DNA from 2 places in the Micromonospora sp. PTRAS2 genome. Region 2 is predicted to be linked to the other one. Evidence: riboswitches for the same ligand, from Rfam matches in the RefSeq annotation. Region 2 holds a riboswitch; the other holds the start of a gene.

Region 1 (15,501 bases), on a different contig from region 2:
CCGACGCGGCCGGGACCGGCGAGGCGACCAGGCCCACCGACGCGACCGGGACCGGCGGGGCGACCGATCCGACCCCGAGCGGCGGGGTCGTCGACACCACCCCGGCTGGCGAGCCCGCCGCCGCCCAAGCCGGCGAGCCCGTCACCTTCACCCGAGCTGGTGGGCCCGCCACCTTCGCCGAAGCCGGCGAGGCCGCCGGCCCCGCCCAGGCCGGTGAGGTCGCCGCCGCGGGTCAGGTCCCCGCCGCGTCGGCGGGCGAGGCCACCAGCGTGAGCGGGACCGGCGAGGCCGCCGACCCGGCCCTGACCGGCGGACTGAGCGGCCCGGTCCCGACCGGCGGACTGAGCGACCCCGTCCCGACCGGCGAGCTGATCGACCCGGCCCTGACCGGCCAGGCCACCGAGCCGGCCCTGCGGCCCCGCCCCCGGCTGCCCCTGCCCGACCTCGACCAGGCGGCGAGCTGGGACGCGTTCGGCAACGCCGCCCGGCGGTTCGCCAGGCCGGCGTCCGAGCGCCACGTGGTCGGCGAGACGCAGCTTCCACGCAGTGAACCGGTCGAACCGGGCGAACCGGGCGGGCTCTGGCAGGCCGCAGCGAGGACGACTGGCGCGGCCCCCGCCGACGGGGCGGGACCGGCCCCGGCCGGCGAGCCCGATGCCGCCCTCCCCGCAGATGCCGGTACGTCTCCGGAGGACGCGCCCGCCGGCCGGTCCCGGCTCCTGCGGCCCCTCTTCCGGCGCGGCCGGACGCGGGCGGGAGACGACGTGGGCCCGGCGGCCGAGCGGGACGACCGCCACGACCCGGAACCGCTGCCGGCGCAGGACGAGGAGTACGTCGACTGGGTCACCGGCCTCGCCCGCCCCGTGTCGGGCGAGGACGGTGGGTCGACGGACGCCGACCGGCGCTCGCTGCGCCCCTCCGGCCGGCACCACCGGGACTGACCCCGCCGCCATGTCGGCGACGTGGCGGGGTCAGCCCCGGCGGGACACCCCCACGTCGCCGACATGGCGCCGGGCTCCGGGCGCCACGGGCGCCGCGCGTCGGGCGCAGGGCTCCGCGCGTCGGGCCCCGGGCGCCGGCAAGGCCAGCCGGCGGGGCGCGGGCGGGCCGGGGTCAGGCCAGCGGCAGGTACACCCGGCCGCCGGAGGAGACGAACTCCGCCGACTTGTCCTGCATGCCGCGCGCCGCGTACTCCTTCAGCTCCTGGGTGATCTTCATGGAGCAGAACTTCGGGCCGCACATCGAGCAGAAGTGCGCGGTCTTCGCCGGCTCGGCCGGCAGGGTCGCGTCGTGGTACGACCGCGCCGTCTCCGGGTCCAGCGAGAGGTTGAACTGGTCGGACCAGCGGAACTCGAACCGCGCCTTCGACAGCGCGTCGTCCCACGCCTGCGCGCCGGGGTGGCCCTTGGCGAGGTCCGCCGCGTGCGCCGCGATCTTGTACGCGATCACGCCGGCCTTCACGTCGTCCCGGTCGGGCAGGCCGAGGTGCTCCTTGGGCGTGACGTAGCAGAGCATCGCGGTGCCGAACATGCCGATCATCGCCGCGCCGATCGCCGACGTGATGTGGTCGTACGCGGGGGCGATGTCGGTGGTCAGCGGGCCGAGGGTGTAGAACGGGGCCTCGTGGCACCACTCCTGCTGGAGGTCCACGTTCTCCTTGATCTTGTGCATCGGCACGTGGCCGGGGCCCTCGATCATCACCTGCACGTCGTACTCCCAGGCGATCCTCGTCAGCTCGCCGAGGGTGCGCAGCTCGGCGAACTGGGCCTCGTCGTTGGCGTCGGCGATGGAGCCGGGGCGCAGCCCGTCGCCGAGGGAGAACGTCACGTCGTAGCGGGCGAGGATCGCGCACAGCTCGCGGAAGTTGGTGTAGAGGAAGTTCTCCTCGTGGTGCGCCAGGCACCAGGCCGCCATGATCGACCCGCCCCGGGAGACGATCCCGGTCACCCGGTCCACGGCCAGCGGCACGTACGGCAGCAGCACCCCGGCGTGCACCGTCATGTAGTCGACGCCCTGCTCGGCCTGCTCGATCACCGTCTCGCGGAACACCTCCCAGCTCAGCTTCACCGGGTCGCCGCCGACCTTCTCCAGGGCCTGGTAGATCGGCACCGTCCCGATCGGCACCGGCGAGTTGCGCACGATCGCCTCGCGGGTCTCGTGGATCCGCTTGCCCGTGGACAGGTCCATCACGGTGTCCGCGCCCCACCGGGTGGCCCAGGTCAGCTTCTCCACCTCCTCGGCCACCGAGGAGGTGACCGCCGAGGTGCCGATGTTGGCGTTGACCTTCACCAGGAACGCCTTGCCGATGATCGCCGGCTCGCACTCCGGGTGGTTGACGTTGAGCGGCAGGACCGCCCGGCCGGCGGCGATCTCGTCGCGGACGAACTCGGGGGCCATCCCCTCCCGGATCGCCACGAACTCCATCTCCGGGGTGACGACCCCGGCCCGCGCGTACGCGAGCTGCGTCGGGCGCTTCCCGTCCGCCCCCGCGAGCGGGGTGCCCGCCCCCCGCACCGGCGCGACGTCGCCGCGCCCGGCGATCCACGGCCCGCGCAGCGGCGGCAGCCCCACCTCGGGGTCGGAGCCGGGGCCGGAGGTGTCGTAGAGCCGGACCGGCGGGTTGTCGCCGGTCAGGTCGACCTCGGCGAACGGCACCCGGACGTCCGGCCGGGCCCCCTCGACGTAGACCTTGCGTCGTGCCTGCATGACTGCCTCCCAGGTGGTGGTCAGGACCAGCCGAAGTGGTCCAGCGGGCCGCGTCCCGCGCCCAGTTCCCAGTCCCGTGCGCCGGTCAGCGCGCGGGTGACGTACTCCTTGGCGGCCGCGACCGCCGCCGGCACCGGGTCCCCGGCCGCCAGCCGCACGGCGATCGCCGCCGAGAACGAGCAGCCGGTGCCGTGGCTGTGCCGGGTGCGCACCCGCCGGGCGCGCAGCAGCGTGGTCGCCCCGCCGCCGACCAGCACGTCCACCGACTCGCCGGCCGCGTCCACATCGCCGCCGGTGACCACCACGTGCGCCGGGCCGCCGGCGGCGAGGGCCTCGGCGGCGGCCACCATCTCCTCGACCGTGGTCACCGGGCGTCCGGTGAGGGCGGCGGCCTCCGCGCAGTTCGGCGTCGCCACCTCGGCGTACGGCAGCAGCCGCTCGACCGCCTCGACCACGCCGAGCCGGTGCCCGCTGGTGGCGACGAGCACCGGGTCGACGACGAGGTGCGGCAGGCGCCCCGCCCGCGCGGCGTCGGCGACCGCCTCGGCGACGGCCGGGTTGCCGAGCATCCCGGTCTTCACCGCCCGCACCCGGAAGTCGCCGAGCACGCTGTCGAGCTGCTCGGTGACCGTGCGCGGCGGCAGCGGCAGGACGGCGTCCACGCCCCGGGTGTTCTGTGCGGTGACGGCCGTGAGGACGCTGGTGCCGTACGCGCCGAGCGCCGCGAAGACCTTGAGGTCGGCCTGGATGCCGGCGCCCCCGCCGGAGTCTGAGCCGGCGATGGTGAGCACGGTCGTCGGGGTCACCTGGTCGCCTCGCTCGCTCGGCGGTCGGTGGTCGCGTCGGTGGTCGGGGTCGCGGTCGGGACTGTGGCGGTGGTTGCGATGGAGGGCTGCGCGCACGATTGGCCGGCTCGCGCCTCGGCCCAGGCGGTCGTCAGCGTGGCGGCTGCCTCGGCCGGCTCCGGGGCGCGCATGATCGCGCCCTGCACCGCCACCCCCGCCGCGCCTGCCGCCAGGCAGGCGCGCACCTGCTCCGGGGTCTCGATGCCACCGAGGGCGAGGACCGGCACGGGGCTGAACCGGATCAGCTCGCCGAGCCGCCGCGGCCCGAGGGGTGGGCCGTAGCCGGGCTTCGACCTGCTCGGATACACCGGGGAGAGGGTCGCGTAGTCCTCGGTGGTCAGTCGCGCCAGCTCGGCCGCGTCGTGGCAGGAGCGGCCGACGAGCCAAGTGCGGGGACGACCGGCGGGGCCGGGGCGATCAGCGGGGCCGGGGTAGCCGGGGCGACCGGCGGGGCCGGGGCGGTCGGCACGGTCGGCGCGATGGACCGGTTCGGCGAGGGCGCGGTCGGGGTGGTCGGGGCGCGGCGGCGGGTACCGGCCGGCGGCCGGGAGGTGCACGGCGTCGCCGCCGAGCGGGTCGGGGCCCGCCACGATCAGGGTGCCGCCGGCCTCGGCGAGGATCGGGCGCAGGTCGGCGGCGAGCGCGGCCCGCTCGGCGCGGGGCAGGTCCTTCTCCCGCAGCACCACCCAGCGCACTCCCCCGGCCACGGCACCCGCCACCACCCGCACGAGCGCCCCCGGCGCGCTCCCTCCCGTGGCGTCCCCTCCCCGATCGGCGAGCAGGACGACGCCGCAGGGCGTCGGTGGCAAGATCTTGGAAGATTCCGGCCCCTGGAGGGGCCATTTCCTTCCAAGATCCGCAAGGGGCGGGGTGGGGGGTGGGGTCATAGGACGGGCCTTCCCTCGTCGGGGGTGGAGGCCAGCGCGTGGAAGCGGCGCGGGATGCGGCCCGCCCCGGCCGCCAGGCGGCCCGCCTCGACCGCGTACCGCATGGCGCTCGCCATGGCGACCGGGTCGGCGGCGCGGGTGACGGCGCTGGCCAGCAGCACGGCGTCGCAGCCCAGCTCCATGGCCAGCGCCGCGTCGGACGCCGTGCCGATTCCCGCGTCGAGGATCACCGGCACGTCGACGCTCTGCCGGATCAGGCGGATGTGGTGCGGGTTGTTCACGCCCAGGCCGGAGCCGATCGGCGCGCCCGCCGGCATCACCGCCGCGCAGCCGACGTCGGCGAGCCGCCGCGCCAGGATCGGGTCGTCCGACGTGTACGGCAGCACGGTGAACCCGTCCGCGACCAGGGTCTCGGCGGCGCGCAGCAGCTCCACCCCGTCGGGCAGCAGCGTGCGCTCGTCGCCGATCACCTCCAGCTTCACCCAGTCCGTGCCGAACGCCTCGCGGGCCAGGTGGGCCACCTTCACCGCCTCGCCGGCCGTGTAGCAGCCGGCCGTGTTCGGCAGCAGCCGCACCCCGCACCGGTCCAGCAGGTCGAGCAGCCCGCCGCCCATGCCGGGGGCGGTGTCGACGCGGCGCAGCGCGAGCGTCACCAGCTCGGTGCCGGACGCCCGGATCGCCTGCTCCAGCGCGTGCAGGCTGGCCGCGCCGCCGGTGCCGAGGATGAGCCGGGACCCGAACGTCACGCCGCCCAGCTCGAACGAGGAGCCCTCGTGGGACATGTCGTCACCCGCCCTGGGCGGCGCTGAGCACCTCGACGTGGTCGCCGTCGCGCAGCGGGGTCGCCGGCCAGCCGCCGCGCGGCACGACCTCGCCGTTGACCGCGACGGCGAGGCCGCGCCGCTGGTCGGTGACTAGGCCGATCGCGTCGGCCACGGTCGCGCCGGCGGGCAGCGTACGCCCGGTGCCGTTCACCGTCAGTTCCATGTGGGTGCTCCTCCTCGGATGCGTCCTCGGCCCGCCACCGGGACGGGATGCGCCGGGCCGGACGCGATCGGCCGGGCCGGCGGCGGCGCGGTCGGACCGGTGACGCGGATCGGTGACGCGGATCGGTCGGGTCGGTCGGGGCGACGACGGTCAGCCGGGCAGTCGCTGGCCGGCGAACCGTTCGGGGGTGCAGGGGGCGAGCAGCGGGTCCGCCGTCGTGGGGGCCGTCGGCCCGGTGACGATCAGGTCGGTGACGAGGTCCGCGGTGACCGGGGTGAGCACGATGCCGTGCCGGTGGTGGCCGGTGGCGACGAGCACGCCGGGCCGGCCGGGCAGCGGCCCGATGATCGGGGCGTTGTCGGGGGTGCCGGGGCGCAGCCCGGCGGTCGCCTCGACCAGCTCGTACTCGGCCAGCTCGGGGACGAGATCCACGGCGGCGCGGAGCAGCCGCAGCACCGCCCCGGCGGTGACGTCGGTGTCGGCGCGTTCCTCGACGGTCGCGCCGACCACCACCTCCCCGTCCTCGCGGGGCACCAGGTAGACGGGTTCGCCGTCGGCGTACCCCCGGACGACGTGCCGGAAGCCCGGCGGGCCGCCATCGGGCGCGCGCAGCCGCAGGATCTGGCCCTTGACGGGCCGGACCGGCAGCCCGGTGAGGGCGGCGGCCCCGCAGCCGGCGGCAACGACGGTGACCCTGGCGTCCAGGTCGGACAGCGCCCGCACCGCGCCCGTGACGAGGGTCGCGCCGGCCCGCTCGGCGGCGGTGCGCAGCGCCGTGACCAGCCGCCGGGGGTCGACCTGGTGGTCGCCGGGGGCGACCGCGCCGCCGCGCACCCGGGTGGCGAGCGCCGGTTCGCGGTCGCGCAGCTCCGACGGGCGCAGTGGGCTGATGGGCAGCCCGAGGTCCCGCTGGTACGACCAGAGCCGCTGTGCCTCGGCCAGGTCGTCGCCGGTGAGCCCGACGACGAGGGTGCCCTCGGTGCGGTATCCGAGGTCGACGCCGCTGGCGGCGGTCAGCTCGGCGGCGAACGCGGGCCAGCGGGCGGCCGAGGCGACCAGCAGCCCGGTCAGCTCCCGCTCGCCGAAGTAGGCCTCGGCGACCGGCGACAGCATCCCGGCGGCGACGTGGGACGCGCCCGACCCGGGGGCCGGGTCGTGCACGGTGACGCGCAGCCCGCGCGCCGCGCACCGCCACGCGACCGCCAGCCCGACGGCCCCGCCCCCCACCACCGCCACGTCGGCAAGGAAGGGCCCCCTGTTAACGCTTTCTGCATAGGAAGGGTCCCTTCCTAACTCGTCGGCGCGGGCTGGCACCTCGGCGCGGGCTAGCACGTCAACGCCCCGAGCAGCTCGGCGGTGGCCCGCGCGGGATCGGCGGCGGCGGAGAGCGCCCCGACCACCGCCACCCCGTACGCCCCGGCGGCGCGCAGCGCCGGCACCGCTGCGGCGGTCACCCCGCCGATGGCGATCACCGGCACCGCCACGGCCCCGGTCACGGCGCGTACCCCCTCGGGGCCGATCGGGTCCGGCAGGCCAGCCTTGGTGTCGGTGGCGTGGCAGGGGCCGACGCCGAGGTAGCTGGCCCCGCCGGCCACCGCCTCGGCGGCCGGCCCCGGTGCGCGGGCGGTCGCGCCGAGCACCGCGGTGGGGCCGAGGACCCGGCGGGCCGCCGCGACCGGCAGGTCGTCCGCGCCGACGTGGCCGCCGGCCGCGCCGACCGCGAGCGCCACGTGCAGCCGGTCGTTGACCAGGCACATCGCTCCGTACGGGGCGCACAGGGCGACCGCCCGCCGGGCCAGGTCGTACGCCTCGCGGTCGGTGGCGTCGTCGGTGACGCGGACCTGGACGACCAGCTCGGCGCGGGCCACCGGCAGGGCGGCGCGCAGCACGGCGAGCGGGTCCCGCCCCGGCCGGGTGTCGGTGATCAGATGCAGTCGCCCAAGGGACGGCACGGCAACTCTCCTCCCTGCGCCGGCATTACCCGGATCAGGTTCGACGGTCGGGGGCTCCAGCCCCCCTCTCAGCCCGGTACACCGGGCTCCCGTGGGTTACGTCCGTGTCACCGTACGACGAATCGGCTGATCCGCCAAGGGATCCGACCGGTGGTCCAGACCACGGTCAGCCGGCCGGCGAGCCGCTTCTCCCCATTCCTCCGCATGCGCCGGATAGGTCGATCGCCGATACCGAATCGTTACACGCCGACGCCTTGCCGGAAACGAGTCCAGCGGCGCTAATTTGTTCAACCGATCGACATATTTCGGCGCGTGGCCTCGGCGTGGCCCGCACCGACCTACCGGTACGCGGCCCCTGGCGTGGTCGCGCACCCGATCCGACCGGTGAGCGGCCCTGGCGTGGCCGCGCACCGACCAGCGGTACGCGACCCCCTCGCGTACCGGTCCGACAGGTGCGGGCCCGGCCCGCACCGACGTTACAGGTGCCTGGGCCCTGGTCTGACCCAGGCACCGCACCGACCGGGGACGGTCTGCGGCGAAGTCCTCCCCGAGCCCACCACTGTCCAGCTCGGACAAAAGGAGCATGGAGTGTCTCCATCCCGCCGCCGCCGCATACCTCGCGGCATCCTGAGTTCCTCACTTCTCAGCCTGTCCCTCGTCGCCACCGGCCTGGTCGCCGGCACCCCCGCGCAGGCCGCACCGGCCGCCGCGCAGGCGGCGCCCCTGGCGGCCCCCGTAGCGGCCGCCGCCACCGACCCGTTCTCGGTGCTCGTCTTCTCCAAGACCGCCGCCTTCCGGCACGACGCGATCCCGGCCGGCATCGCCGCGATCCAGAAGCTCGGCGTCGACAACGGCTTCACCGTCGACACGACCGAGGACGGCGCCGCGTTCAACGACGCCAACCTCGCGAAGTACCAGGCCGTGATCTGGCTGTCGACCACCGGTGACGTCCTCAACGCCGACCAGCAGGCCGCGTTCGAGCGCTACATCAAGGCCGGCGGCGGCTACGCCGGCGTCCACGCGGCCTCGGACACCGAGTACGACTGGCCCTGGTACGGCAAGCTGGTCGGGGCGTACTTCAACAACCACCCCGCCAACCAGCAGGCCACCGTCAAGGTCGAGGACCACGCCCACCCGTCCACGGCCACGCTGCCGGACAAGTGGTCCCGGTTCGACGAGTGGTACAACTTCCGGACCAACCCGCGCGCCAACGTGCACGTCCTGGCGAGCCTGGACGAGAAGTCCTACACCCCGGGCAGCGGCGCGATGGGCGCCGACCACCCCACCGCCTGGTGCCAGGACTACGACGGCGGCCGGGCCTGGTACACCGGTGGCGGCCACACCCAGCAGTCGTACGTCGAGCCCGAGTTCCTCACCCACCTGCTCGGCGGCATCCGCACCGCCGCGGGCGTGGAGAAGGCCGACTGCGGCGCCTCGAAGACCTCGAACTTCGACAAGGTGACGCTGGACAGCAACACCAACAACCCGATGGAGCTGGACATCGCTCCGGACGGTCGGGTGTTCTACGCCGAGCGTGACGGCCGGGTGCAGATCATCAAGCCGGACACCAGCAACACGGTCACCGCGACCAAGCTGGACGTCTTCACCGGCAACGAGGACGGCCTGCTCGGCCTCCGCCTCGACCCGGACTTCGCCACCAACAAGTGGATCTACCTCTACTACGCGCCGGCCGGTGGCGGCCCCCGCAACTACCTGTCCCGGTTCACCGTCAACGGTGACGCCATCGACAAGGCCACCGAGAAGGTCGTCCTCCAGGTCGACACGCAGCGCAACACCTGCTGCCACGCGGGCGGCAGCATGACCTTCGACTCGAAGGGCAACCTGTACCTGGCCACCGGCGACAACACCAACCCGTTCGAGTCGAACGCGTTCACGCCGATCGACGAGCGGGCCGGCCGGCAGGACTACGACGCGCAGCGCAGCGCCGGCAACACCAACGACCTGCGCGGCAAGGTGATCCGGATCCACCCGGAGGACGACGGCACGTACACGATCCCCACGGGGAACCTGTTCGCGCCGGGCACCGCGAAGACCCGTCCCGAGATCTTCGGCATGGGCTTCCGTAACCCGTTCCGGATCGGCGTCGACCAGAAGACCGACACCCTCTACGTCGCCGACTACGGACCGGACGCCAACTCGGCCAACCCGGACCGCGGCCCCGAGGGCCTGGTGGAGTGGAACATCGTCGCCACCGCCGGCAACTACGGCTGGCCGTACTGCACCGGCAACAACAAGGCGTACAACGACTACACCTTCCCGAACGGGCCGAGCGGGGCGAAGTTCAACTGCGCCGCGCCGGTGAACGACTCGCCGAACAACACCGGCCTGACCAACCTGCCGCCGGCCATCCCGGCGACCGTGGACTACGGCTACGCGGGTGACCCGCGCTTCCCCGAGATCGGCGGCGGCGGCGCCCCGATGGGCGGCCCGGTCTACCGGTACGACGCCGACAGCACGTCGGACCGCAAGTGGCCGGCGTACTACGACGGCAAGGCGCTCCTCGGCGAGTGGAACCAGTCGAAGATGTACACGATGCAGGTCAGCCAGGACGGCAAGTCGCTGATCGACATCAACCAGCTGCTCACCGGCATGACCATGGTCCGCCCGATGGACTTCGAGTTCGGGCCGGACGGCGCGCTCTACCTGATCGAGTGGGGCAGCGGCTTCGGCGGCAACAACGACAACTCCGGGGTCTACCGGATCGACTACACCGCCGGTTCCCGGGCCCCGATCGCCCAGGCCAGCGCCGACCCCACCTCCGGGCCCGCGCCGCTGACCGTGAACTTCTCCAGCGCCGGTTCCCGCGACCCCGACGGCGGCACGCTGACCTACGCCTGGAAGTTCGGCGACGGGCAGACCTCCACCGAGGCGAACCCGACGCACACCTACGCCACCGCCGGCGACTACACCGCCCAGCTCACCGTCACCAACCCGTCGGGTCGTACCGCCGTGGCGAACGTGCCGGTGACGGTCGGCAACACCGCCCCGACGGTGACCATCGAGTTCCCGCCGAACGGCGGGTTCTTCGAGTGGGGCGACCAGGTCAAGTACACGATCAAGGTGACCGACCCGGAGGACGGCACCATCGACTGTGACCGGGTCCAGCTCCAGGTGCTGCTCGGCCACGACGAGCACGCCCACCCGCTGGAGCAGCACACCGGCTGCACCGGCACCGTGCAGACCTCGCTGGCCTCCGGCCACGGCGCGGAGGCGAACGTCTTCGGCGTCTTCGAGGCGACGTACACCGACAAGGGCGGCGCCGGCGGCGCCGGCGAGCTGACCGGCCGGGCGATCGAGCAGCTCCAGCCCAAGCGCAAGCAGGCCGAGTACTTCACCGCCACCGGCCGGGCCCCCGGCAGCACCGGCGGCGGCGACCCGGGCGTGCAGAAGGAGACCACCACCGACACCGCCGGCGGCAACCAGAACATCGGCTTCATCGAGGACGGTGACTGGTGGTCGCTCGCCCCGGCGAGCCTGACCGGGATCGACTCGATCCGCTTCCGGGCGGCCTCGTCGGTCCAGGGCGGGCGGATCGAGGTCCGCTCGGGCACGGTCGACGGCCCGCTGGTCGCGTCCGCGGACGTGCCCGGCACCGGCGGCTGGCAGCAGTTCGTCGACGTGACCGCGCCGGTCACCGGTCCGGCTGAGGGCACGCTGTACTTCCTCGCCAAGGACCCGGCCGGCGGCACCGGTTCGCTGTTCAACGTCAACTGGATGGACTTCATCGGCCGCGGCGTCACCGAGAACGCGCCGCCGCAGGTCAGCGCCACGGCGACGCCGACCACCGGCATCGCGCCGGTCACCGTCGCCTTCGACGGCACGGCCACCGACGCCGAGGGCGACACCCCGCTGACGTACGCCTGGGACTTCGGCGACGGCAAGACGGCGTCGACCCTCGACGCCACCCACACGTACACCGTGCCGGGCACCTTCACCGCCACCCTGACGGTGACCGACGCCCGGGGCGCGAAGGCGTACGTGACCGTCCCGGTGAAGGTGGAGGCGGCCAACACGTCCTGCTTCGGGGCGCGTTCGGACGACTTCGTCGGCACCAGCCTGGACAAGGACCGCTGGACCGTGGTCCGGGAGAACCAGCTCTACTCGGTCTCCGGCGGGTCGCTGCGGCTGCCCACCGCCTCCGGTGACCTGTACGGCACGACCAACGGCGCCACCAACCTGGTCCTCCAGCCCGCGCCCAGCGGGTCCTGGCAGGCCACCACGAAGGTCACGCTGCCCGTCACCGCCAACTACCAGCAGGCCGGCCTGCTGATCTACGGCGACGACGACAACTACGCCAAGCTGGACCTGCTCTACTCCGGCTCCCGCCGGGTGGAGTTCATCCGGGAGACGGCCGGGTCGCCCCGCAACGAGGGGGCGGACGCCACCGCCGCGCCGGCCGGTGACACCATCTGGCTGCGGATGACCAGCGACGGCACCAACCTGACGGCGGAGATGTCCGGCGACGGGACCACGTTCACCCCGGTCGGCCGGTCCGCCGCGCTCGCCGGGATCAGCAACCCCCGGATCGGCCTGTTCGCCCTCAACGGCGGCACCACCGCCCCGGTGGTGGACGCACAGTTCGACTTCTTCCAGGTTACGCCCGACGAGCCGGCCGGCCCGGTCGACCCGTCGGACGAGTTCGGCGGCACCGCGCTCGACAAGTGCCGCTGGAACGCGATCCTGCGGGAGGACGCGGCCACCTACCGGGTGACCGGTGGCGCGCTGCAGATCGACGTGCCGAAGGGTGACATCTACGGCACCGGCAACACCGGCCCGACGAACTTCATCCTCCAGACCGCGCCCTCGGGCGACTGGACCCTGGAGACGAAGGTCGACGGCAGCCTGCTGGCCGAGCAGTACCAGCAGGCGGGTCTGATCGTCCACGCCGACGACGACAACTACGTCAAGTTCGACTTCATCGTGGACAACCAGGCCGGTCAGACGGTCTCCCGGCGGCTCGAGTTCCGCAGCGAGGTCGGCGGTACCGTGCAGAACCCGCAGCCGCAGGTCTCCAACCTGACCTCGGGCGTGTGGTACCTGCGGGTGGCGCGCACCGGGAACGACTTCACCGGGTCGTACTCGGCTGACGGGCAGGAGTGGACGACGCTCGGCACGGTGAGCAACACCGCCGTCGGGGCCACCCCGAAGATCGGTCTGTTCACCCTCGGGGCCAACGCGGCCACGTCGAAGACCGCGTCGTTCGACTACTTCCGGCTCTCCACCAAGGTGGCCGACACGGCCGCGCCGGTGACCACCGCCACGGTCTCCGGCACCCCGACCGAGGGCTGGCACACCGCGCCGGTCACGGTCACCCTCGCGGCGGCCGACGAGGCCGGCGGCAGCGGGGTGGCCGCCACCGAGTACCAGCTCGACGGGGCCACCACGTGGACCGCGTACACCGAGCCGGTGCAGGTCACCGGTGACGGCGCGCACGAGGTGCGGTTCCGGTCGACCGACAAGGCCGGCAACGTGGAGGAGGCCAAGAAGGTCGCCGTGAAGATCGACGCCACGGCGCCGGTCAGCTCGGCGGCGTTCGCCCCGGCGAACGACGACGGCTGGCACGCCGGCACGGTTCCGGTGGTGCTCACCTCCACCGACGCCGGTTCCGGGGTCAAGAAGCTGGAGTGGTCGCTCGACGGCGGGGCCTGGACGGCGTACACCGCGCCGGTCGAGGTGACCGGGAACGGCTCGCACGAGCTGCTCTACCGGGCCACCGACACCGCCGGCAACGCCGAGTCGCTGAAGTCGGCCGTCGTGAAGATCGACGGTGACAAGCCGACGCTGCTGGTCTCCGGCATCGCCGACGGCCAGCTCTACGGCGACAGCCAGGACGTGCGGATCTCGTGGCAGGCGGTCGACCCGACCTCCGGCGTCAAGACGATGTCCGGCAAGTTGGACGGCAAGACGTACGCCAGCGGCACCCTGCAGCCCATGTACGAGCTGCCGCTCGGCCTGCACGAGCTGGTCGTGACCGCGACCGACAAGGCGGGTAACTCCACCTCCTCGACGGTCCGGTTCTACGTCACCACCTCGTTCCGGGACATGCAGAACCTGCTGGACCGGTTCAAGGCGACCGGACGACTCTCCAACGTGGCGCACCGCAAGCTGTCCAACAAGCTGGACGCGGTGCGGGCCTCCGAGGCGGAGGGCAACGACAAGCGGGCGGTGCAGCAGTTGACCGCCTTCAAGGCGTTGGCCACCGATGCCGCCCTGGTGACCGACACGGACGTCCGGGACGTGCTGGTCCGGGACGCCGACGCCATGATCGTCCGGCTCGGTGGCGCGGCCACCAAGGCCGGCGTCAAGGCGAACGACAACAAGTCGGTCGACGGGGCGGGCCGGCTCGGCGCCGACCCCACCCGGATCGCCGAGGGCGGTTCGCTGTAACGGAAGACGGGGCCGCTCCCGCCGTGCACCACGACGGCGGGGGCGGCCCCACCCGAACCGAACGAGTGGAGCACGTGTGATGCGTACCCTCAGGATCCTCGCCGCCGCGCTCGTCGCGGCGTGCCTGGTGGCGCTGCCGGCGGGCCCGGCGGCGGCGCACGGCGGAAAGCTCAAGCTGTCGGTGGGCGGCGACGGGGCCGGCGGGGTCACCGTGCTGGCCGTCTACTCCGACGGCCACCGACTGGATCAGCCGGTGCGGTTGACCCTCACCGCCAAGGGCGAGGGCGACCGGACGGCAGGTCCGGTGCAGCTCGAAATGTCCGGGGAGGGGCAGGGCTTCTACTCCAGCGGCCCGCTGCTCTCCCCCGGTCGCTGGCGGGTGACGGTCACCGCGCCGGCCCCGTACAAGACGTCGGCGACCGCGACGGTGCAGGCCCGCCCCGCCCAGACGGCGCCCGCGCCACGGCCCGTCGCCGTGCAGGCCGGGCCCGACGAGCGGGACCGGTCGGGGGGCGGCTGGTGGACGTACGCGGCCGGCGGGCTCGTCGCCGTCGCGCTGCTGGCGGCGGTGCCGCTGCTGCTCGTGCGGCGGCGTCGGCCGGCCGGGCCCGGGGGGCCGGCTGCCTGACCGGGCCGGAAGCCGGACGAGGGACGCCGGGGGCGAGTCGCCCCGGCGTCCCTCTTTCGTTTCGGCCCTGCCGGTCGGCCCGGTCCCTCGTCGGCCGGCCCCGTCCCGTCGACCGGCTCAGAGGATGGCGTCGAGCGCGGCCAGGTCGTCGTCGTCGGGCTGCCACACGCCGGCGCCGGCGTTGGCGCGCACCTGCTCCGGGGTGGTGGCCCCGGCGATGACCGAGGTCACCGCGGGCCGGGCGGCCAGCCCGCCGATGGCCACCTGCAGCATGGTGAGCCCCCGCTCGGCGGCGTACGCCCCGATCGCCTCGATGGTGTCCCAGCGGGCCGCGGCGAGGCGCTCGGCGTACCGGCCGCCGCCGGAGAGCCGGCTGCCGGCCGGGGCGGCCTCCCCGCGCTGGTACTTGCCGGTGAGCAGGCCGTTCGCCAGCGGGAAGAACGGCAGCATGCCGAGGCCGAAGCGCTCGCAGGCGGGGATGACCTCGGCCTCGACGCCCCGCTCCAGCAGCGAGTAGTGGTTCTGCGCGCTGACGAACCGGGTGTGCCCGTTGGACGAGGCGACCCAGTCGGCGTCGGCGATCTGCCAGCCGGCGAAGTTGGAGTTGCCCAGGTAGCGCACCTTGCCGGCGCGCACCAGGTCGTCGAGGGCGGCGAGCGTCTCGTCGACCGGGGTGCCCGGGTCGGGCTCGTGCATCTGGTACAGGTCGATGTGGTCGGTGCCGAGCCGCCGCAGCGACGCCTCGACCGCGCGGGCGATGTAGCGCCGGGAGCCCCGGGCGCCGAAGTCCGCCCCGTTGGCCCCGTGCATGTCCATGCCGAACTTGGTGGCCAGCACCACCTCGTCGCGGCGGCCCTTGAGCGCCTGACCGAGCAGCTCCTCGGAGGCGCCCTGCGGCTCGCCGTAGATGTCGGCGGTGTCGAACAGGGTGATGCCGGCGTCGAGCGCCGCGTCGACCACCGCCCGGGTGCCGTCGAGGTCGAGCTTGCGGCCGAAGTTGTTGCAGCCGATGCCGACCACGGACACCACGAGCCCGGAGTCGCCCAGCCGGCGGTACGTCATCTCAGTCACGCGCCAACCCTATGCCA
Region 2 (15,501 bases):
TGAACGACATCCCGCTGGGCAACGCGTTGTGGTCGGCCGCGTTCATCCTCGTGGCGATCGGCCGGGCCCCGGCGTCGGCGGCCTGGGTGGACCGGTCCGCCGTGGCGGGCCGGGCGGTGACGGTGCTGAACCGGCGGGCGCTCACCGTCTACCTGTGGCACATGCCGTTCGTGGTGGCACTCACCCCGCTGGTCGACGTGGTCGGCTGGTCCCATCAGGACCCGGTGGGCCTCGCGATCCGGGTGGTGCTGGTCTTCGCGCTGGTCGGCGCGGTCACCGCGGCGGTCGGCTGGGTCGAGGACGTCGCCGCCCGCCGGCCCCCGGAGCTGTTCCCCGGTGGCGTTCGCCCCGTGCCGGCCCGAGGGACCGCCCCCGGCCGCCCCGTGCCGGCGGGCGGGGCTGACGCCGGCCGCCCCGTGCCGGCCGGCGCCCGCCCTGTGCCCGTCAGTCCCGCCCCGGCCGGCTACGACCGGGCGGTGCTGCCCGCGCCCCGCGCCCCCGAGGAACACACCCTCAAGCTCAGCGCGCGGTGACCGTCACGTTGCCGCTGTCGGCGGCCACGTCGAGCAGCAGCGACGCGCCCGGGTCGTCGACGATGCCCAGCTCGGCCTCGCCGGAGTCGACGTCCGAGCGCACCCGGTACCGGCCGGCGGGCACGACGAGCTGCACGTCGCCGCTGGCGGCGTGCGCCCGCACCGAGGCGGGGGCGGCCAGCTCGACGGTGACGTCGCCGGAATCGGTCTCGGCGTCCACCTGGCCGCCGAGGCGGCTGCCCGTGACGTCGCCCGACGAGGCGCGCAGGGTCGCCGGGCCGCGTACGTCGTCGACCTCGACGTTGCCGGAGCTGGCCTCGGCGCGGACCGCCCCGGTCGCCCGGGTGATCTCCAGGTTTCCCGAGTCGAGCCGGAAGTCCACCTCGCCGACCCGGCTCAGCGTCACGTTGCCCGACCCGGTCGCGCCGCTCACGGCGACGCCTTCCGGGGCGTTCACCTCATAGGAGATCGTGCAGCGGGAGCCGCAGTCGGTGTCGAGCACCAGCTCGTCGCCCCGGATCTCGTACCGGGCTTCGGGCTGGTCGCCGTGGTAGCGCAGCACCCGCTTGATCCGTACCTGGCCGGCGGGGCCGCCGCCGACGACCGTCACGTCGCCCGAGCCGGGCAGCACGGTGACCCGGGCGATCCGCGTCGACTCGACGTCGTCGAAGTCCAGCCGGCGCAGCGACAGGTTGTCGCACCCGGCGAGGAGGATCAGGGCGGCGACGGCCCCGACCGCGACGGCGCGGGCGGGGACGCCGCGGGTGGCGCGGGCGGGGCGGGTGGCGTGGGCGGTCGGGTGCGAGGCCATGGCCGGCACGCTACGGCCGGTCCGGCCCGCCGCGCATCGGGGATCACCCGCCGGGCACCCCGATTCGACCCTGATTCCGTGGGCCGGGGGAGAATGATCGGATGGCCGGGTACCGCCGACAGCTCTACCGCGACGACGCGGTGGTCCTGCGCGTGCAGAAGCTCGGCGAGTCCGACCGGATCATCACCCTGCTGACCCGCCGGCACGGGCGGCTGCGCGCGGTGGCCCGGGGGGTCCGCCGCACCACCAGCAAGTTCGGTGCCCGGCTGGAGCCGTTCGGCCACGTCGACGTGCAGCTCGCCGGCGACCCCAAGGGCAACACCGGCAGTTCGCTGCACAGCGTCAGCCAGGTCGAGGGGATCGACCTGTACGGCAAGCGGTTCCTCGGCGACTATCCGCGCTACACGGCGGCCAGCGCGATCGCCGAGACCGCCGAGCGGCTCACCCCGGTCGAGCGGGAGCCGTCGCTGCGGCTGTTCCAGCTCACCCTCGGCGCGCTCAAGTCGCTCGCCCGGGGCGAGCACGCCACCACGCTGGTGCTCGACGCGTACCTGCTGCGGGGGATGGCCCTGGCGGGCTGGGCGCCCGCGCTGACGGCCTGCGCCGTCTGCGGCACCCCCGGGCGGCACCGGGCGTTCTCCGTGCCGGCCGGCGGCGCGGTCTGCCCGGACTGCCGGCCCCCCGGCGCGGCCCACCCCGCCCCGGCGACCGTCGACCTGATGTCCGCGCTCACCACCGGCGACTGGGTGCTCGCCGACGCCACCGAGACCGGCGTACGCCGGGAGTGCAGCGGCCTGGTCGCGGCGCACCTGCAGTGGCACCTGGAGCGCGCGCTACGCTCGCTGCCGCTGGTCGACCGGGGTGGCCCGACGGCCGGCGGTGCCGCCGCCGTGGACAGGGGGAAGACCGAGTGATCCGATCGTTGAGGGCCGGCCGGCGTGAGCCGGTGCCGCCGACTCCGCACCCGTCGGGCGCCCGGCCCCCGGCGCTGCCGGCCGACGCGCTGCCGAAGCACGTCGCGATCGTCATGGACGGCAACGGCCGGTGGGCCAAGGAGCGGGGGCTGCCCCGCACCAAGGGCCACGAGCAGGGCGAGCACAGCCTCTTCGACACCATCGAGGGCGCGATCGAGCTGGGCATCCCCTACCTTTCGGCGTACGCGTTCTCCACGGAGAACTGGCGGCGCTCCCCGGACGAGGTCCGGTTCCTGATGGGCTTCAACCGGGACGTCATCCGTCGCCGCCGCGACCAGCTCGTCGAGCTGGGCGTGCGGGTCGTCTGGTCGGGCCGCGCCGGCCGGCTGTGGAAGAGCGTCATCTCCGAGTTGCAGACGGCCGAGGAGATGTCCCGGGGCAACTCGACGCTGACGCTGCAGTTCTGCGTCAACTACGGCGGGCAGGCCGAGATCGCCGACGCCGCCGCCGCGATCGCCCGCGACGTGGCGGCCGGCCGGCTCGACCCGGGCAAGGTCACCGAGAAGACCGTGGCGAAATACCTCTACCACCCGGAGGTCCCCGACGTGGACCTCTTCCTCCGCCCGTCCGGCGAGGAGCGGATCTCCAACTTCCTGCTCTGGCAGACCGCGTACGCGGAGCTGGTGTTCCTCGACACCCTGTGGCCCGACTTCGACCGCCGCCACCTGTGGTATGCGTGCGAGCTGTACGCCCAGCGGGACCGCCGGTTCGGCGCGGCGCTGCCCAACCCGGTCGCCCCGCCGCAGCCCTGACCGGCCGCAGCCCTGACGCCGCAGCCCTGACCGGCCCGTAGGGACGCTTACCGGCGTGGCCGGTGGGGTATCACCTCCGGCAACAGCCACGACGGCGGAGGTGAACCCACATGATTCAGAAGCGGATTGCCCAGTGGGCGGTCATGGCGGTCGCCGTGCCGCTGGCGGCGGCCGGCGCGCGCCGGCTCAGCCACACGCTGGAGGCCCGGCGCGGCCCGACCGGCGTGACCCGGATGCTGACCAGGGGCGCCGACCTGCTGCGCCCGCAGAAGGCGAAGCGCCGCCGGTTCTTCTGACCCGACCGGTTCTCCCCGACCCGACCGCGCCGGTGCCGCCCCCGAAGCTTCGGGGGCGGCACCGGCGCGTTGCGGCTCAGGCCTCCACTTCGGAGCGGCCCTCGGTGGCCCACAGGGTGTGGAACGAGCCGTCCCGGTCCACCCGGCGGTAGGTGTGCGCGCCGAAGTTGTCCCGCAGCCCCTGCAGCAGCGCGGCGGGCAGCCGCTCGGCGCGCAGGCCGTCGAAGTAGGCCAGCGACGACGAGAACGCCGGCGTCGGCACCCCGGCCCGCGCCGCGTCGACGACGACCCGCCGCCAGCTCGGCACGCCCGCGCTGACCGCCTCGGCGAAGTACGGCGCGACCAGCAGCGACGGCAGCTCCGGCTCGGCGTCGTACGCCTCCTTGATCCGGTCCAGGAAGCGGGCCCGGATGATGCAGCCGCCCCGCCAGATCGTGGCGGTGCCGCCCAGGTCGATGTCCCAGTCGTACTCGCTGCTGCCGGCGCGGATGTGGTCGAAGCCCTGCGCGTACGCGACGATCTTGCTGGCCAGCAGCGCGCGCCGCACGTCCTCGACGAAGGTGTCGCGGTCCTCGACCTGCCACTTCTCCCCGGCGTCGCCGAAGGCGCGGCGGGCGGCCTCGCGCTGGCCGGCGTGCCCGGACAGCGACCGGGCGAACGTCGCCTCGGCGATGCCGGTGATCGGGATGCCCAGGTCAAGCGCGCTCTGCACCGTCCAGCGGCCGGTGCCCTTCTGCTCGGCCTGGTCGAGCACCACGTCCACGAAGGCCCGGCCGGTCGCCGCGTCGGTGTGCCCGAGGACCTCGGCGGTGATCTCGATGAGGAACGACTCCAGCTCGCCGGTGTTCCACTCCCGGAAGATCTCCGCGATCTCCGCCGGGCTCGCCGACAGCCCCGCCCGCAGCAGGTCGTACGCCTCGGCGATGAGCTGCATGTCGGCGTACTCGATGCCGTTGTGGACCATCTTGACGAAGTGGCCGGCGCCGTCGGGGCCGATGTGCCGGCAGCACGAGGTGCCGTCCACCTGCGCGGCGATCTTCTCGAACATCGGGCCGAGCTTCGCGTACGACTCGGCGGAGCCGCCCGGCATGATGCTCGGCCCGAGCAGCGCGCCCTCCTCGCCGCCGGACACGCCGGTGCCGGAGAAGTGCAGCCCCTTGGCGCGCAGCGCCTCCTCCCGCCGCCGCGTGTCGGCGAAGTGGGCGTTGCCGCAGTCGACGATGATGTCGCCCTCGTCGAGCAGCGGCACCAGCTCGTCGATCACCGCGTCGGTCGGTGCGCCCGCCTTGACCATGATGATCACGGCGCGGGGGCGTTCCAGCGAGCCGACGAAGTCCGCCAGGGACTCGGACGGCACGAACGTCCCCTCGTCACCGTGCTCGGCGACCAGGCTGCGGGTCCGCTCCGGCGACCGGTTGTGCACCGCCACCGTGAACCCGTTCCGGGCCAGGTTGCGGGCCAGGTTCCGGCCCATCACCGCCAGCCCCGTCACGCCGATCTGCGCCGTCGCCTGTTGCGTCATCCGTACCCGCCACCTCTCGCGTCGCCTGTAGTGCTGCGACGGTATCGCGCCGCCCGCCGTACCGGGACCGGTGGTCGACGCGGTGTCACAGTGTGGTGGCGTCCGCCCCGCAGCCGCCGCCCTGATCTGCGGGTCAGCCGATCAGCGGGCGGAACGTGCCCAGGACGACGCTGACCGCCAGCGCCGCCCCGGCCAGCGCCGCCGCACCGGCGACCAGCAGCGCGTCGGCGGGGCCGAACCGCTGCCGCCGGGCGACCGTGCGCGGCGTGGCCGCGTCGAAGCCCCGGGCGTCCATCGCCACCGCCAGCCGGGTGCCCCGCCGGATCGCGCCGACCAGCAGCGCGAACGCCGTCGAGACGAACAGCCGCAGCCGGGCCACCGGGTTGCGGCCGGCGTCCACCCCGCGCGCCCGCCGGGCCATGCTGATCATCTGCCACTCCTGGCCGAGCAGCGGCACCAGCCGGAACGCCGCCAACGCGCCGATCGCGAAGCGGGCCGGGGCCTTTGCGTTCTGCACCAGCGCGTCGGCCAGGTCGGTCGGATCGGTGGTGGCGAAGACGATCACGCCGGGCAGCGCCACCGCGAGCATGCGCAGGGCCAGCCCGAGCGCGGTCAGCAGCACCCCGCTGGTGACCGCCACCGGCCCCGCCTCGACCAGGGTCCGGCCGGTGCGCTCGGCGGCGAACAGGACCAGGGTCACCACGATGCCGGCGGCGCTGAGCAGCAGCGGGGCGGCCCGGCGGGCGAGCACCCCGTACCGGATGCCGAACAGGGGCAGCACGGCCAGCTCGACGCCGATGGCGACGGCCGGCGCCACCGGGTCGAGGGTGGCGAGCAGGGTGAACGAGAAGACCAGCGCGGCGGCGACCTTCGCCACGGGGTTGCGCCGGGCCAGCGGGGCGCCGGGCACGGCCACCGGAGAGATGCTGATCACGCCGCCACCGCCCGGCGGTGCCCGGTGCCGGTCACGCCGCCACCGCGGCCGGGTCGCGGGTCAGGGTGAGCCGGCGGTCGGCCAGGGCCGCCACGAAGTCCGCGTCGTGGGTGACGGCGACGACGCCGTGCCCGCCGTCGCGCAGCTCGGCGAACAGGTCCACCAGCTCCAGCCAGGTGCGCCGGTCCTGGCCAAAGGTGGGCTCGTCGCAGACCAGCAGGCGGGGCGCGGTGGCCAGGGCCGTCGCCACGCTCAGCCGCCGCGCCTCCCCACCCGAGAGGGTGTACGGGTTCGCGCGCGCCAGCCGCGCCAGGCGCAGCCGGTCCAGCAGCCCGTCCACGGTGGCCCGGACGGCGGCCTCGCCGTGGCCGGTGCGGCGCGGCCCGAGGGCCAGCTCGTCGTAGACCGTGCCGGTGACGAACTGGTGCTCCGGGTCCTGGAAGACCGACCCGATCCGGCGGGCCAGGGCGGGCGCCCGCCAGCGGTGCGGCGCGGTGGCGGCGTCCCGCCCGGCCAGTTCCCGGGTCGCCTCGATCCGCCCCGCCCCGGGCCGCAGCAGGCCGCCGAGCAGCAGCGCCAGCGTCGACTTGCCCGCACCGTTCGGGCCGAGGACGGCGAGCGCCTCGCCGGCGCGTACCGCCAGGTCGGTCGGGGCGAGGCGGGGCGGCAGGCCGGCCCCGTCGGCGGTGAGCAGCGCCGCGCCGGGGGCGGCGGTGGCCCGCCGGGGCGGCACCGTCCGGCCGGGCACCCAGACCCCCTCGGCGGCGAGCGCGTCGCCGTGTGCGGCGAAGACGGCCTCCGGCGGCCCGTCGGCGCGGACGCCGCCGCCCGGCTCCAGCACCACCACCCGGTCGACCAGCGGCAGCGCCTCGGCGACCCGGTGCTCGACCAGGACCAGCGCGGTGTCGGCGGTGACGGCGTCGGCCACGGCCCGGCGGACCAGCGCCGCCCCGGCCGGGTCGAGGTTGGCGGTCGGCTCGTCGAGCAGCAGCAGCCCCGGCCGCGGGGCGAGCGCCCCGGCCAGCGCGAGCCGCTGCTGCTCGCCGCCGGAGAGGGCGGCGGTCGGGCGGTCCCGGTCGTACGGGAAGCCGACCCGGCGCAGCGCCTCGTCCACCCGGGGCCAGATCTCACCGGCGGGCACGCCCCGGTTCTCCAGCCCGAACGCGACGTCGTCGCCGCAGCGGGCCATCACGAGCTGGCTCTCCGGGTCCTGGAAGACGATGCCGACCCGGTCCCGGTCGGCGCGGGGGTCGACGCCGTCGACCTCGACGGTGCCCTCCTGCTCGCCCGAGTCGTCGGACAGCAGCCCGGCCAGCGCGGCCAGCAGCGTGCTCTTGCCGGCCCCGGAGGGCCCCAGCAGCAGCACCCGCTCGCTGGCCTCGACGCTCAGGTCCACCCCGCGCACCGCCCAGGCCCGCCGCCCGGCGTGCCGCCACCCGAACCCCCGCAACACCACCCGCGCCCGTACCGCCACGCCTCCCCGCCCCCTCCGCCGCCGTCGGTGATCAAGAGGTCTGCGTCAGGAGAGCGCGCTCAGCTGACGCAAACCTCTTGATCGACATGTGGAACCGCGCGCTAGATCGGGGTGCGGGCGCGGGCGGCGGGGAAGCGGTCCAGGGCGCCCGTGGTGAGCAGGGCGCGCAGGAGGGCCCACGCGCCCGCGCCCGCGATGACCGTGGCGCTGACCACGGTGAGCAGGGCGTACGGGAGGCGGTAGCCGGTCAGGTCGTACTCGGCGTTCCACACGAGGAAGTCGAACAGGGCGGCGCCGACGCCGGTGAGCGCCCCGGCGAGCAGCGCGGTCGGCAGCCGGAAGGAGCGGTAGCGGAACGCGGCGAACGCCAGCTCCGCGCCGAGGCCCTGGACCATGCCCTGCGGGATCACCGTGCCGGCCCACTGGCTGCCCAGCAGGGCGGACAGGACGGCGGCGACGGTCTCGCAGTACAGGGCCGCGCCCGGCTTGCGGATCACCAGGCCGCCGAGCACGGCCGGCATCAGCCAGACCCCGTAGAGCAGGGTCTGCGCGGGCGGGAAGAACGCGAACGCCCCCTCGGTGGCGCTCCAGACCAGGCCCCAGGCCCAGAAGATGACGCCGAAGGCGACGGCGATCACCGAGGCGACCACGATGTCGATCGTGCGCCAGCGGTTGCTGTCGGTGTGGTTCATGGTGGCTCCCAGTCCTTGACGAACCAGGAGAAGACGCACGCCGCGCCCGGTGCACCGGACGTCGACGCGGCTGGAGGTCGACCGAACTCCCTGCGCTGGCATTACCCAGATCAGGTTCGAGGGTCTGCGGGCGGTGCCCGCACTCTCAGCGCTGTGCGCTCCCCTGTCGGATGTGAAGTTGTCTCCCCGACGCTAACACCCGGGAAGATCACCGGGCAAAGTGATCTTTCCGCAGCTCACGAGGGAGGATCCCGGAACCCGGTCACCGCCGTTTCGGCGTCGTCCATCGACCCGGCCCGCTGGGCGCGATAGTGTCGCGCCGCCGAACCTCACCCGCCTCCAGGGAGCAGACCGTGGCGTCGACGACCGACAGCTCCGCGCCGCCCGCCGGCCCCGACGGGCGGGCCCCGGCGACGGGGCCGGGCGGCGGGGACAGGCCGGACGTACCCCGGGGGGAGGCGGCGTCGGGCGGGCCGCGACGGTCGCTCGGCGGCCGGATCGGCTCGGTCGAGGTGCTGGCCGCGCTGCTGGTCCTCCTGATCGTGTTCCGCGCGCCGCTGGCCGACGCGCTGTCCGCGCCCCGGCTGCAGACCTGGACGACGGTCTTCGTCTCGGTGCTGGTGCAGGCCGTGCCGTTCCTCGTCTTCGGGGTGCTGCTCTCGGCGGTGATCGCGGTCTTCGTGCCGCGCTCGTTCTGGGCCCGGGCGCTGCCCCGGCACCCGGCCCTCGCGGTGCCGGTGGCCAGCGCCGCCGGCGTGGTGCTGCCCGGCTGCGAGTGCGGTTCGGTGCCGATCGCCGGGTCGCTGATCCGGCGCGGCGTCACCCCGGCGGCGGCCCTGGCGTTCCTGCTCGCCGCCCCGGCGGTCAACCCGGTCGTGCTCGCCGCCACCGCCGTCGCCTTCCCCGGCGCACCGGAGATGGTGCTCGGCCGGGCGGTGGCCAGCCTGGTCGTCGCCATGGTCATGGGGTGGCTCTGGCTGCGGCTCGGCCGCGCCGACTGGATCCGGCTGCCGCGCCGGCCCGAGCTGGACGGGGCGTCGCGCGGCGCGGCCTTCTGGGCGGCCGTGCGGCACGACGTCGTGCACGCCGGGGGCTTCCTGGTCGTCGGCGCGATGGCCGCCGCCAGCATCAACGTGCTGGTGCCGGAGCGCTGGCTGCAGACCCTGGCCGACAAGCCGGTGCTGTCGGTGCTCGCCCTGGCCGTGCTCGCCGTGCTGCTGTCCATCTGCTCGGAGGCCGACGCCTTCGTCGCGGCGTCGCTGTCGCAGTTCTCCCTCACCTCCCGTCTCGTCTTCCTGGTGGTCGGTCCGATGGTCGATCTCAAGCTGATCTCGATGCAGGCCGGCGTCTTCGGCCGCCGGTTCGCGGTCCGGTTCGCCCCGGCGACGTTCGTGGTCGCCGTCGGGGTGGCCAGCCTCGCCGGGGCGGTGCTGCTGTGAACCGGCAGGCGCAGGCCGTCGTCCTGCTGCTGCTCGGCGGCGCGGTGGTCCGGGCCAGCGTCACCGACCTCTACCTGCGCTACGTCAAGGAGGGGCTGCGGCCGTTCCTGATCGCCGCCGGGCTCGTGCTGATCACCGCCGCCGTCATGACCCTGTGGTACGACCTGCGCCCCACGCCGCGCGGCGACGCCCACGGGGCCGACGACGGGCCCGGGCCCGGCGGGCACGCGGAGGACGACGACGGGCACGGGCACGGCCACCACGGGCCGCGCGTCGGCTGGCTGCTCCTGCTGCCCGTGCTCGGGCTGCTGCTGGTCGCCCCGCCGGCCCTCGGCTCGTACGCGGTGGGCCAGGCCGGCACCGCGCTCGCCGGCCAGCAGCAGTCGGACTACCCGCCGCTGCCGCCGGGCGACCCGGCCCCGGTCACCGTCCTCGACTACGCCTCCCGGGCCCTGTTCGAGCGGGGCGCGTCGATCGGCGAGCGGCGGGTCCGGCTCACCGGGTTCATCGCGCCCGGCCCCGACGGGCAGCCGATCCTCGCCCGAATGGTGCTCTCCTGCTGCGCCGCCGACGGCCGCCCCGTCAAGCTGGGCATGACCGGCGACGTGCCCCTGGGCCTGCCGCCCGACACCTGGGTCGAGGTCACCGGCCGCTACAGCGACCGGGTCGGGCGGGACCCGGTCAACGACGCCGAGATCCCCTACCTCGCCGTGGAGTCCTGGCGGGAGGTGCCCGCCCCGAGAAACCAGTACGAGTGACCGGCCCCGGCCTGGGTAGGCTGCCGATCATGCGGGTCGACGCGCGAGGGTTGACGTTCGAGGTGCACGCCGGCGGGCCGGCCGACGGCGAGCCGGTGCTGCTGCTGCACGGTTTCCCCCAGCACAGCGGCGAGTGGGACGAGGTCACGCCGGCGCTGCATGCCGCTGGGCTGCGCACGTACGCGCTCGACCAGCGCGGCTACTCGCCCGGCGCCCGGCCGGCGGAGGTCGAGGCGTACCGCATTCCCGAGGTGGTCGCCGACGCGGCGGCGGTGCTCGACGCGCTGGGCGTCGACGCGGCCCACGTGGTGGGGCACGACTGGGGCGCGATCGTCGCCTGGGGGCTGGCCGCCGCCCACCCCGACCGGGTGCGCACCCTCACCGCCGTGTCGGTCCCGCACCCCGCCGCGATGGCCCACGCGCTGGCCACCGACGCCCGCCAGAAGGCCCGCTCGTCGTACATGGCCCTGTTCCGCAAGCCCGGCACGGCCGAGAAGGTGCTGCTGGCGTTCCGGGCCGCCGCCCTGCGCCGGCTGCTCGGCGATGTCGGCGACGCCGCCCGGGTCGCCCGGTACGCCGACCCGATGCGCGCCCCGGGCGCGCTGACCGCCGCCCTGAACTGGTACCGCGCGATGTCCGGGAAGGACCTCGCGGCGGTCGGGCCGGTGTCGGTGCCGACCACGTACGTGTGGAGCGACCGGGACACGGCGGTCGGCCGGGTCGCCGCCCGGGCCTGCGCCGCCCACGTGACCGGCGACTACCGCCCCGTCACGCTGGCCGGGGTGTCGCACTGGATCCCCGACGCCGCGCCCGGCCCGCTGGCCGAGGCGATCCTGGCCCGCACGGCCACGGCCCGATGACGCCGGCACCGGCCGTCCGGCCGCACACCCGCGCCTCGCTCGCCGCGCAGCTCACCGACCTGGGGGTACGCCCGGGCACGGTGGTGCTCGTGCACGCCGGGCTGAAGGCGCTCGGGTTCGTCTGCGGCGGCGCGCAGGCGGTGGCGCTCGCGCTGCGCGACGTGCTCGGCGAGCGGGGCACGGTCGTGGTGCCTACCCACACGCCGGAGAACAGCGACCCGGCCGAATGGACCAACCCGCCGGTGCCGGCGCAGTGGTGGCCGGTGATCCGGGCCGAGACGCCCGGCTTCGACCCGGCGGTCACCCCGAGCCGGTTCATGGGGGCGCTGGCCGAGACCGTCCGGGGCTGGCCGGGTGCCCGGCGCAGCGACCACCCGCAGGTCTCCTTCGCCGCCCTCGGGCCCGCCGCCGAGCGGATCGTGGCCGGGCACCGGCTGGCCGGCATGCTCGGCGAGGACTCGCCGCTGGGCCGGCTCTACGACGCCGACGCCGACGTGCTGCTGCTCGGCGTCGGCCACGACTCGAACACGTCGCTGCACCTGGCCGAATACCGGCAGCCCGCCCCGCCGAGGCGACGGGAGGGCGCGGCGGTGCGGACCCAGGACGGCGGCCGGCGCTGGGCGGGGTGGGACGACATCGTGCTCGACGAGAGCGACTTCCCCCGGCTCGGGGCGGCGCTGGAGGCGACCGGCGCGGTGCGGGTCGGCCCGGTCGGCGACGGGACGGGGCGGCTGATGCGCCAGCGGGTCGCGGTCGACTTCGCGGTGGACTGGTTGGCCCGCCACCGGGCAACGGTGGCCGGCGGCCGGACAAGGAGCGACGGGACCGGCGAGACGCCGGACGGCAGCCGGGGGACGGAGGACGCATGACGGTCAGCGCCGAGGACTACCTGGCGGTGGTGACGGAGACGATCGGCCGGGTGTCGGCCAGTCAGCGGGAGGCGGTGGGCCGGGCGGCCGACCTGATCGCCGACGCGCTGCGCGCCGACGGGGTGGTCCACGCGTTCGGCACGGGCCACTCCGAGGCCCTCGCCATGGAGATCGCCGGCCGGGCCGGCGGCCTGGTGCCGACCAACCGGATCGCGCTGCGCGACGTGGTGCTGCGCGGCGGGGCCCCGGTCGACGTCCTGGGCCCGCTGCTGGAGCGGGATCCGGCGGTGGCCCACCGCCTCTACGAGCTGGCCCCGGTCCACCCGGCCGACGTGTTCGTGGTGGCCTCCAACTCCGGGGTCAACGGGGCGATCGTGGAGTTCGCGGCGCTGGTGACCGGGCGGGGGCACCGACTGGTCGCCATCACGTCGGCGCAGCACTCGGCGCGGATGGCGTCCCGGCACCCGTCGGGGCGCAAGCTGGCCGACTTCGCCGACGTGGTGCTGGACAACGGCGCACCGTACGGCGACGCGACCCTGCCGCTGCCCGGCGGCGGCGCGGTCGGCGCGGTCTCCTCGATCACGGCGGCCCTGCTCGCGCAGCAGGTCACCGTCGAGGTGGTGGCCCGGCTGCTCGCGGCGGGGGAGCCGCCCCCGGTCTACCTGTCGGCCAACATCGCCGGCGGCGACGCGCACAACGACGCCCTGGAGGCCCGGTACGCGGGCCGGATCCGCCGGGGGGCGTGACCGCTTCCGATCGGGCCCGGCCGCGCCCCGCCGCGCCCCGCCGTCCCGCGCGGGCGCGGGCGTGAATGGGTTTCGTCGTCGATCCGATCGGGCAATGGCGATGCTGCCGGCGGGCCGCACCCGCCGGCAGTACCGTCGCCCCCGGAGGTAACGCGTGTCCAAGGAAACCGAGCGGCAGCGCTGGCAGCGCAACTTCGCCGACCTGCTCCAGGAGCTGCGGGTCGCGCAGACCGGTGTGCAGATCCTCTTCGCCTTCCTGCTGACGCTGCCGTTCAGCAACGGTTTCACCAGGACCAGCGACTTCCAGAAGGACGTCTACATCGTCGCGCTGCTGTCGGCCGCCGCCGCCACCGCGATGATCATCTCCCCGGTGGCCTTCCACCGGGCGCTGTTCCGGCAGGGCCGCAAGCCGGAGCTGGTCCGCTTCGCCCACCGGATGGCCAGCGGCGGGCTCGCGTTCATGCTGGTCTCGATGGTCAGCGCGGTTTTGCTGATCACCGACTTCGTGCTGGACCGGGGCATCGCGTTCGTGCTCACCGCGGTCACCGCCGTGTGGTTCCTGACCTTCTGGGTCTTCCTGCCGTTCGCCCGCCGCAACTGGGGCGAGGACGACATCGACGACGACGATGACGACCCGCAGACGCTGACGGGCGACTGACCGCGCCCGCTGCGACCAGCGGCGACGCTGTCGGAAATCCGAAGTGCACGCGACGCTACCCCTGGGTAACAACCGGGGGTAGCGTCGCTTGTGAGTCGAGCACGTCGACGCATCCGGACCGAGGTTCGAGGAGGCAGCCGTGACCACGACGCAGAACAGCCGACCCGCGCCCGACCCGGCGGAGGGAGCCACGCCGGGCGCCGGCCCGCAGCCGGCGCAGGCGAGCGCGGCGGCGGACGACGCCGGCCCGACGCCGGCCCAGGGAAGCACCGGGCCGCTGCCGGCGGAGGCCGGGCAGGTGTCCGAGAAGGAGGCCCGGCAGGTCGCCGAGGCGGCCCGCGAGTCGGCCTGGGACCGGCCCAGCTTCGGCAAGGAACTGTTCCTCGGGCGGTTCCGGCTCGACCTGATCCACCCGTGGCCGCGCGCCGATCCGGCCGAGGACGCCCGCGCCGAGGAGTTCCTGGGACGGCTGCGCGCGTACCTGGCCGCCGAGGTCGACGGCGCGGCGATCGAGCGGGACGCCCGCATCCCCGACGAGGTGTTCCGGGGCCTGGCCCGGCTCGGCGCGTTCGGCATGAAGATCGACCGGAAGTACGGCGGGCTCGGGCTGAGCAACCTGCACTACTGCCGGGCGCTGATGCTGGCCGGCTCGGTCAGCCCGGCGATCGGCGCGCTGCTGTCGGCGCACCAGTCGATCGGCGTGCCGCAGCCGCTCAAGATGTTCGGCACCGCCGAGCAGAAGCAGCGCTTCCTGCCCCGGCTCGCCGCCGGCGAGGTGTCGGCGTTCCTGCTCACCGAGCCCGACGTCGGCTCCGACCCGGCGCGGCTGGCGACCACCGCCGAGCCGACCGCCGACGGCACCGGCTACCGGCTCAACGGGGTGAAGCTCTGGGCCACCAACGGCACCGTGGCCACGCTGCTGGTGGTGATGGCCCGGGTGCCGGCGACGCAGGGGCGGCGCGGCGGGATCACCGCGTTCGTCGTCGACGGCGACGCCGAGGGCATCACCGTGGAGCGGCGCAACGAGTTCACCGGTCTGCGCGGCCTGGAGAACAGCCTCACCCGGTTCCACGACGTGTTCGTGCCGGCCGAGAACGTCATCGGCGGCGAGGGCAAGGGCCTCAAGATCGCCCTGACCACCCTCAACACGGGGCGGCTCTCGCTGCCGGCGATGTGCGTCGGCGCGGGCAAGTGGTCGCTGAACGTGGCCCGGGAGTGGGCCGCCGACCGCGTCCAGTGGGGCCGGCCGGTGGGCGAGCACGAGGCGGTGGCCCAGAAGCTCGCCTTCGTCGCCGCCACCACGTACGGCATGGAGACGATGCTCGACCTGTGCTGCCTGCTCGCCGACGACGACCGCAACGACATCCGGATCGAGGCGGCGCTGGTCAAGCTGTACGCCAGCGAGATGGCCTGGAAGATCGGCGACGAGCTGATCCAGATCCGGGGCGGGCGCGGCTACGAGACCGCCGACTCCCTGGCCGCCCGGGGCGAGCGCCCGGCGGCGGTCGAGCAGATGCTGCGGGACCTGCGGATCAACCGCATCTTCGAGGGCTCCACCGAGATCATGCACCTGCTGATCGCCCGCGAGGCCGTCGACGCCCACCTGTCCGTGGCCGGCGACATCATCGACCCGGACGCCGGGCTCGGCCGCAAGGCGAAGGCCGGCGCGCGGGCGGGCGCGTTCTACGCGCGGTGGCTGCCGACCCTCGCCGTCGGCCGGGGGCAGACCCCGACGGCGTACGCGGAGTTCGGCCCGCTCGCCGGGCACCTGCGCCAGGTAGAGCGGTACAGCCGCAAGCTGGCCCGGTCGACGTTCTACGCGATGTCCCGCTGGCAGGGGAAGATGGAGCGCAAGCAGGCGTTCCTCGGCCGGGTGGTGGACATCGGCGCGGAGCTGTTCGCGATGAGCGCGGTCTGCGTCCGGGCGTACGCGGAGAAGGACACCCGCCCGGAGAACGTCGAGCTGGCCGACCTGTTCTGCCGCCAGGCGCGGCTGCGGGTCGACGCCCTGTTCACGGGCCTGTGGGCCAACACCGACTCGGTCGACGTGGCGGCGGCGCGGCGGATCCTCGCCGGTCGGTACGCCGCCCTGGAGGACGGGGTGATCACGCCGCCGGCCGACCTGCCCTGGGTGGCCCGCTGGACGCCGGGCCCGTCCACCGCCGACGACGTCCGCCGCCGCA

The links. Region 2 has a riboswitch for thiamine pyrophosphate ahead of ACVMYR_RS15365 (ECF transporter S component). Riboswitches for the same ligand answer to the same signal wherever they lie in the genome.
Region 1: it holds a riboswitch for thiamine pyrophosphate, as region 2 does, so the genes downstream of both, ACVMYR_RS12475 (thiamine phosphate synthase) here and ACVMYR_RS15365 (ECF transporter S component) in region 2, are expected to answer to the same signal.

What each region holds. Positions count from the first base shown of each region.
Region 1 covers NZ_JBSWBU010000003.1:364,332-379,832, forward strand. The annotation lists gene ACVMYR_RS12440 (hypothetical protein) at 1-941, shown strand, start outside; gene thiC (phosphomethylpyrimidine synthase ThiC) at 1,114-2,706, opposite strand; gene thiD (bifunctional hydroxymethylpyrimidine kinase/phosphomethylpyrimidine kinase) at 2,727-3,512, opposite strand; gene ACVMYR_RS12455 (thiamine phosphate synthase) at 3,509-4,360, opposite strand; gene ACVMYR_RS12460 (thiazole synthase) at 4,435-5,220, opposite strand; gene thiS (sulfur carrier protein ThiS) at 5,225-5,425, opposite strand; gene thiO (glycine oxidase ThiO) at 5,576-6,661, opposite strand; gene ACVMYR_RS12475 (thiamine phosphate synthase) at 6,751-7,377, opposite strand; TPP riboswitch at 7,372-7,480, opposite strand; gene ACVMYR_RS12480 (ThuA domain-containing protein) at 7,966-13,785, shown strand; gene ACVMYR_RS12485 (hypothetical protein) at 13,865-14,413, shown strand; gene ACVMYR_RS12490 (aldo/keto reductase) at 14,531-15,475, opposite strand.
Region 2 covers NZ_JBSWBU010000004.1:73,572-89,072, forward strand. The annotation lists gene ACVMYR_RS15325 (acyltransferase family protein) at 1-533, shown strand, start outside; gene ACVMYR_RS15330 (DUF4097 family beta strand repeat-containing protein) at 520-1,344, opposite strand; gene recO (DNA repair protein RecO) at 1,446-2,258, shown strand; gene ACVMYR_RS15340 (isoprenyl transferase) at 2,291-3,070, shown strand; gene ACVMYR_RS15345 (hypothetical protein) at 3,181-3,366, shown strand; gene gndA (NADP-dependent phosphogluconate dehydrogenase) at 3,443-4,888, opposite strand; gene ACVMYR_RS15355 (energy-coupling factor transporter transmembrane component T family protein) at 5,022-5,822, opposite strand; gene ACVMYR_RS15360 (ABC transporter ATP-binding protein) at 5,854-7,296, opposite strand; gene ACVMYR_RS15365 (ECF transporter S component) at 7,398-7,988, opposite strand; TPP riboswitch at 8,058-8,163, opposite strand; gene ACVMYR_RS15370 (permease) at 8,486-9,427, shown strand; gene ACVMYR_RS15375 (TIGR03943 family putative permease subunit) at 9,424-10,185, shown strand; gene ACVMYR_RS15380 (alpha/beta fold hydrolase) at 10,215-11,045, shown strand; gene ACVMYR_RS15385 (aminoglycoside N(3)-acetyltransferase) at 11,042-11,914, shown strand; gene ACVMYR_RS15390 (sugar isomerase domain-containing protein) at 11,911-12,660, shown strand; gene ACVMYR_RS15395 (DUF6328 family protein) at 12,815-13,318, shown strand; gene ACVMYR_RS15400 (acyl-CoA dehydrogenase family protein) at 13,458-15,501, shown strand, end outside.